DNA from 2 places in the Paenibacillus sp. V4I5 genome. Region 1 is predicted to be linked to the other one. Evidence: a T-box and tRNA genes for the amino acid it is inferred to sense, from the RefSeq annotation. Region 1 holds a T-box; the other holds one or more tRNA genes.
The links. The T-box of region 1 lies ahead of QFZ78_RS10235 (arginine--tRNA ligase). A T-box ahead of a tRNA ligase gene usually reads a tRNA of that ligase, here a tRNA-Arg.
Positions count from the first base shown of each region.

Region 2: it encodes a tRNA-Arg, which carries the amino acid that the T-box ahead of QFZ78_RS10235 (arginine--tRNA ligase) is inferred to sense. The anticodon was not compared.

Region 1 is NZ_JAUSZB010000002.1:1,766,127-1,769,531, forward strand. It holds gene QFZ78_RS10235 (arginine--tRNA ligase) at 1-1,518, opposite strand, end outside; T-box leader at 1,597-1,817, opposite strand; gene QFZ78_RS10240 (EamA family transporter) at 1,866-2,732, opposite strand; gene QFZ78_RS10245 (GDYXXLXY domain-containing protein) at 2,791-3,405, opposite strand, start outside.
Region 2 is NZ_JAUSZB010000002.1:5,517,056-5,520,460, forward strand. It holds rRNA gene QFZ78_RS27175 (23S ribosomal RNA) at 1-871, shown strand, start outside; rRNA gene rrf (5S ribosomal RNA) at 940-1,056, shown strand; tRNA gene QFZ78_RS27185 (tRNA-Met) at 1,107-1,183, shown strand; tRNA gene QFZ78_RS27190 (tRNA-Lys) at 1,191-1,263, shown strand; tRNA gene QFZ78_RS27195 (tRNA-Leu) at 1,283-1,362, shown strand; tRNA gene QFZ78_RS27200 (tRNA-Gly) at 1,406-1,480, shown strand; tRNA gene QFZ78_RS27205 (tRNA-Arg) at 1,490-1,566, shown strand; tRNA gene QFZ78_RS27210 (tRNA-Pro) at 1,594-1,667, shown strand; gene QFZ78_RS27215 (HD-GYP domain-containing protein) at 2,538-3,405, shown strand, end outside.

The sequences.
Region 1 (3,405 bases):
GCCCGTGTTCCCGGTAATTTCCGTCGCATGTTCCAAGTCAAAAATAACTTCCGTTTGCAGCTGATATTTCAACAAATAATAACGGATCGCAGCCGCAGCTATTGATCTGCTGGAAATCCCCGCTTTTCTTGTACGTTTAGCGTCAATGACTCTCTCCATGTGATCTAACAGGTCCGCGACTTTAATTCCAATCCCTTGGCGCCCAGACATCGCATAGGAGCTTTTGCCATCCGAAATATCAATACCTAGTCCTGCTGCAGTTTCCGGGCTTAAGGAAACAACCCCATAGCTCACGTGCTTAAGCTGACTCGCCTGCTGCTCATAGCCCAGTACTTCTAGAGCTAGCTTAACCATCTCTTGCGGGTATTGCTGACGATAATCAATGACATTAATGACGACATCTGCTTGCCCTATCGATTTCTTTCTGCCCTGGGAAGCTGTGGACCATAGTCCATCCTCCCATTTTTTATATACAAAATCATTCGACAGCACACCGAATTTCCATAGATGATAGGCTATATCCTTCGCTGTATACGTTAATATACCATTGGAACGAACGAGCACTTTATCCCCTTGATAATCCGTGCTTTCTCCAGCTGCAACAACCCCTTCTTCTAGATTCTTCAGTACCCAGCAGCCTGCTAATTTCCCATCCGTCACCTTATGAAACATATCCGTTTGGCTCAACAACTCGAAGGTTGTATCCCAAAATCCCGCTCTCACAATACTGCTTTCCCAAACCAGCACATCGTAGTGAATGCCGAATTGCTTCATTTCATCCAACTGCTCGCGAACGATCCTTTCCGCCACCAAAGCACCCATCCATGCAAGATTAGAATGCCCGCTCTCTAGCGCATGAAGAACTGTAGAACGCTGCTCTACAAGCTCCGGCTGCACTTTGTAAGCCTGATTCACCTTCGCGTAGGTCTCCCAACAAAAATCGCCAAATCGATGAAAAGTCTCTTCTGTTTGTGTATGAAGAATGCCCACCACGGTATCCGCTAATTGATTCCCCAGATCATCGATATAGTTATGCACCTCCACCTGATAGCCTGCTTGCGAGAGCATGCGTGACAACGAATCACCGATACATGAATTTCTCAAATGGCCAACATGAGCAGCTTTATTGGGGTTGATTGACGTATGCTCGATCAAAACTTTTGTTTTGTTTCTTTGGTCAACAAGCCCTTTGGCAGCACCATAATGACCAGAAGACCAGGTGTCCCAATTAACATAAAAGTTCAGAAACCCTGGCGGCACCGCAGCCACTTTGGCGAATAAGCTTTGAACACACCCGCTCTTTTCTATGCGCTGTTGAAGCTCTTGCGCGATTTGCAAAGGAGCTTTACGAACTATTTTTGCTAAAAGCATAGCTACATTCGTGCTGTAATCCCCGTGCTCAGGATGAGCGGGGTGCTCCGTCAAGATTTTCAGAGTCGCAGGCTGTTCAATTCCGTACTCTTGAAATAAAACATCTACATGAAGCTTGATTTCATTCGTTAGAAGCTGTTGAATCATGGAATATTCCTCCTAATAGGTTAGTGCGTAACTGCGAATGTTTTGGCAGGAAAATGCAAAAAAGCCCCCGTCTCTACAATAAGAGACGAGAGCTGTTCATTCCCGCGGTACCACTCTAAGTGTTAAACCACTGGTTTAACCACTCCAACGATAACGGCTTATGCCGAATCTCCCTACATCGTACTATCGGAAGACCATTTCCCAGGCCCGCTTCACTCTTGACATTCGTACCGGTTCCCACCTTCTCCGGCTCGCTGCGACTGTCCGACAAGAATTACTGTCCTGTTCACCAATGTTGCTTATGAAATTAAGAATTTACTGAATATTACAGCAATAATAATGTGTTGTCAAGATCCAACTAATTTCATCATCATAATGCCAATGAATGCTAAAGCTAAGCCGGATTGCTCCATTTTTGAGAATTTGTCCCTCAGAACAAACCGTGTATACAATAAGACTATCAATACATTAAGTGCAACGACCGCGGAAACTAACCCTGTTTTCCCCTGATCGAACGCATGAATAATAAAGACCATACCAATGACATTTGTAATCCCGATGACCATTCCAATCAGGAAAGTTCTACGTTCGGTCCAACTGGCTGGTGCAGCTTCTTTTCCTTTATCCTTTGACCTGTCCTTCAACCACCATAATCCGAAACAGCATGTCCCAGTCACAAACATAAAAAATAGCGTTGGAAACAACGGCGCAGAAACGATGGTTGTCCATTTGCTAGACAAATCATTCCCGGCAAAAAGAAACAAAGCAAGCACTCCCCATCCGGCTCCTTGCAGATTCTTTAATGTGATATCATTCGAGTAACGGACGAATAAGATACCTACAACGATCACAATGAAGGCAAAGAATTGCCATAAATTGAGTCGTTCATCCCAAAGTAGAAATGCGACGAAGACCACAACGACCGATGGTAATCCGGTGAGGATGGCAACTAATGAGGCTTTGCCAACCGCAAAGCCTTTAAACATACTGGCATTGGCTCCAAAGGAGAACAATCCCATTTGAACACCAATCAGAGCAGACACCGTCCACTCTTGCTGGGTAATAAGGGCGCAGCAAATGCTGACGAGCGCCCCCATAAAAAATGTGCCGCAGAGCAGCACATTCCGATTCAGCGATTGTTGACTGGTCCAATGATATAGAATACCACGCAGCCCGAAACTGACAGCTGCAAGTACTGAAAATATAAGCCACATGAGAACAGGGTACCCCTTTCTTTTAAGCAAAGATCGGGTAATTTTACCACAATAATCTTTATTGGACAACACTTGGTTGTAACAATAATCGAACAAGGATCGCATCGCCGCCAGCAGAAACTTTTACTTCAGCAAATTTGGCATCCCGTTCATAAATACGACCTGTTCCTTCCGGAATGAAATAAGTCTCAATGCCGAACTCCATACCTTCATAACCGTTTTTCTTTCCATTCAAGCGAACCTCTCCCGGAGCTAATGTTTCCCCTTTGGTATACACGCGGCGGTATTCGTAAACACCTGTCGCCAGGTTCGGAGCGAGAACGACTGTCATTTTCCCCTTAGAATTTGCATCATCATTTTTATCTGCAAATAGAGGCGGCTCAGATATCGTATAGCGTAAACGCACATAATCACCCTGAATAAGAGAACGTGGATCAAGCGGTTCAAGCTGCAGCTTAATCAGCTGTCCGTGAGCGAGCAGCCACTCACTTTTACCAATTTGTAAGGACATTGCCATGACTTGCAGCAGAACAAGAAGTGCAATAATCCAGCGATTCATCGCATAAGTAGAAGTAACATCTGGTTGTTCACTTGCTTCCAAGCGATGTCTTTTTTCATACCAAACCGTAAAGGCAAGGATCAGAATCCCGATAATGGCGAAGCTAATCGATTT
Region 2 (3,405 bases), 3.8 Mb from region 1:
ATACCTGTGAAGATGCAGGTTACCCGCGACAAGACGGAAAGACCCCATGGAGCTTTACTGCAGCTTGATATTGGACTTTGGTACGATCTGTACAGGATAGGTGGGAGCCTTTGAAGCCTGAGCGCCAGCTTGGGTGGAGGCATCGTTGGGATACCACCCTGATCGTATCGGAGTTCTAACCTGGTACCGTGATCCGGTATGGGGACAGTGTCAGGTGGGCAGTTTGACTGGGGCGGTCGCCTCCTAAAATGTAACGGAGGCGTTTAAAGGTTCCCTCAGAATGGTTGGAAATCATTCGCAGAGTGCAAAGGCATAAGGGAGCTTGACTGCGAGACCTACAAGTCGAGCAGGGACGAAAGTCGGACTTAGTGATCCGGTGGTACCGAATGGAAGGGCCATCGCTCAACGGATAAAAGCTACCCTGGGGATAACAGGCTTATCTCCCCCAAGAGTCCACATCGACGGGGAGGTTTGGCACCTCGATGTCGGCTCATCGCATCCTGGGGCTGAAGTAGGTCCCAAGGGTTGGGCTGTTCGCCCATTAAAGCGGTACGCGAGCTGGGTTCAGAACGTCGTGAGACAGTTCGGTCCCTATCTGTCGCGGGCGTAGGAAATTTGAGAGGAGCTGTCCTTAGTACGAGAGGACCGGGATGGACGTACCGCTGGTGTACCAGTTGTCTCGCCAGAGGCATCGCTGGGTAGCTATGTACGGAGGGGATAAGCGCTGAAAGCATCTAAGCGCGAAGCCCCCCTCAAGATGAGATTTCCCAGTATGTAAGACCCCTTGTAGACGACGAGGTTGATAGGTTCGAGGTGGAAGTGCAGCAATGCATGCAGCTGACGAATACTAATCGGTCGAGGGCTTAACCAATAAACCTAAAATTCTAACTTTACGCAAGTTTCGTATCTAGTTTTCAAGGCGCAAACACGCTTTGACTGTTTGGTGATGATGGCGGAGGGGACCCACGCGTTCCCATCTCGAACACGACCGTTAAGCCCTCCAGCGTCGATGGTACTTGAACCGCAGGGTTCTGGGAGAGTAGAACGTTGCCAAGCAGTACCCGCAAGGGTATTAGTAACAATGTAGGGATCACATCTAACTATGACGCGGGGTGGAGCAGCCCGGTAGCTCGTCGGGCTCATAACCCGAAGGCCGCAGGTTCAAATCCTGCCCCCGCAACCAATGATGCGAGTCATTAGCTCAGTTGGTAGAGCACCTGACTTTTAATCAGGGTGTCGTAGGTTCGAATCCTACATGACTCACTTGCCTTATTTACAGCATGCGCGTATGGCGGAATTGGCAGACGCACTAGACTTAGGATCTAGCGGGCGACCGTGGGGGTTCAAGTCCCTCTACGCGCATCAATCATCCCCAAGTCGTACTTTACGGCTTGGGGATCCCTATGCGGAAGTGGCTCAGCGGTAGAGCATCGCCTTGCCAAGGCGAGGGTCGCGGGTTCGATCCCCGTCTTCCGCTCCATTTAATTAAGCGCCCTTAGCTCAGCTGGATAGAGTATTTGACTACGAATCAAAAGGTCGGGAGTTCGAATCTCTCAGGGCGCGCCATTTTTTATTAGAAATACATATTACTTTCGGGACGTAGCTCAGCTTGGTAGAGCACCTGCTTTGGGAGCAGGGGGTCGCATGTTCAAATCGTGTCGTCCCGATCCTAGTAAAGCATAATTTAGTAGTGAGTTCACTGCTAGATTATGCTTTTTTGTGTTTTCATACAGTTAACCGATACGATTAATTGCCTTGATGATGTATTACTTTATTAATTATTTCGTCAATGATCCCTTCCTCAGACTGAAGTTCGCCCGAGAAAGTGGCTTTCATTAATATGTATTGAAAAACTCGATAGCTTGAGAGCAATCCTTGATCGCCTTCATCTACCCTGAAAATGTCTGTTTCATTTCCTTAACGCTATTAACCTTCATACAAATAGCCGCTCCAAGCAATGCTCATGAAGCACTCCCTTGTGCTCCCAGTGACTCAGTACGCCTCCGAATAATGGTCCAAGATTGCTTCCGGCCGCAGTCGCAGTTGACATCGAGGTTATTTTTACCTAGAAAATAGAGGAAATGACAATTATTCGCCTTATCAGGTACAAAATGCGCTTAAGCATGAATACTTTACAGAATCTACAGTAATCGACATTGAGCAGATTCTATTAACTCTCAACAATCCGTCCAACCCCTTCACCCAAATTAGTAAAGAGGACACACAGCTCTTGTTATCACTTATTGAACCTATGATGTCACTTAACTAGATCTTTATAACTAGAAAAGGTCAGCTTATTTCAGTAGAAATGGGCTGGCCTATTTCCTTTTTGCGGGACATACGTAAGTTATCTGACAGAAATCGGGATAATAATCCAAGAAATTAACAAAAGTGAGTAAATATATATCGATTTGAGTAAAAAAACATTAAAATAATGGAAGTTTTTATTTATAATAGAGGAGAATCTCCTTATTAAGAAGAACTAGTACTAATTAATAGTTGGGGAAGTTTATTTGAGAAGAATAAGAGGTACATCTATGCAGAATTCATTGTTTTTTAAAAATGTGATAAATTCTGATTCCATCTTCGAATCGATCGGACAATTGAGTGATATCGCCAAGAAAACAATTGGCTGCGAACATATCTCTCTCTTCCTTATAGACGAGAAACATCAGAGCACCCCAGCATCTTATTCGGTTAATATTAGTACGGCAGTCATGGACCAGTTACAACAAATTGTGCTCCATACGCAGTTTTTTTTCCGAAATCCCGATGGCATACGTTTATCAGTACATAAGGCAGAAAGTCATTTGAAAAATTATCTTATAATGAGTAAATACGAGTGTATTTACGGTTTTCATATAAAGCATGGTCCTTCTTACGGGGCATTATTATTCTCATTTCCTTCGGATATTCAACTTACGGAGGATCAATTGCATCTGTGCAACCTCATTAAACTGCATATGGAACAATTGATTAAAAAGATTCAATTCCGGAGACAAGTGCTGAAACAGAAAGCTTACGAAAATCTTTTTAATACATTGAGGGTTAAAGATAGCTTCACGGTCGATCACTGTTATAATGTTGCTTTCTACTCTACTTTGCTTGGAGCGAAAGCGGGGGTAAGTGAGGCCGAACTGGAACGTCTGAAATTAGGGGCTCTTTTGCATGACATTGGTAAAATAGCAATTCCCGATCATATTCTGATGAAACCTGGGCGGTTATCTGATGAAGAATTTAACGTCATTCGCCAGCATCCTGTAATTGGCTATGAGCTGCTAAAAGATTTACCGGATGTTGAGCATCTTCTGCCTATTGTAAAATGGCATCATGAACGTATGGATGGGAGAGGATATCCAGACAATCTGCAAGGTGAAGAGATTCCTTTGCTTGTCCGCATTGTAA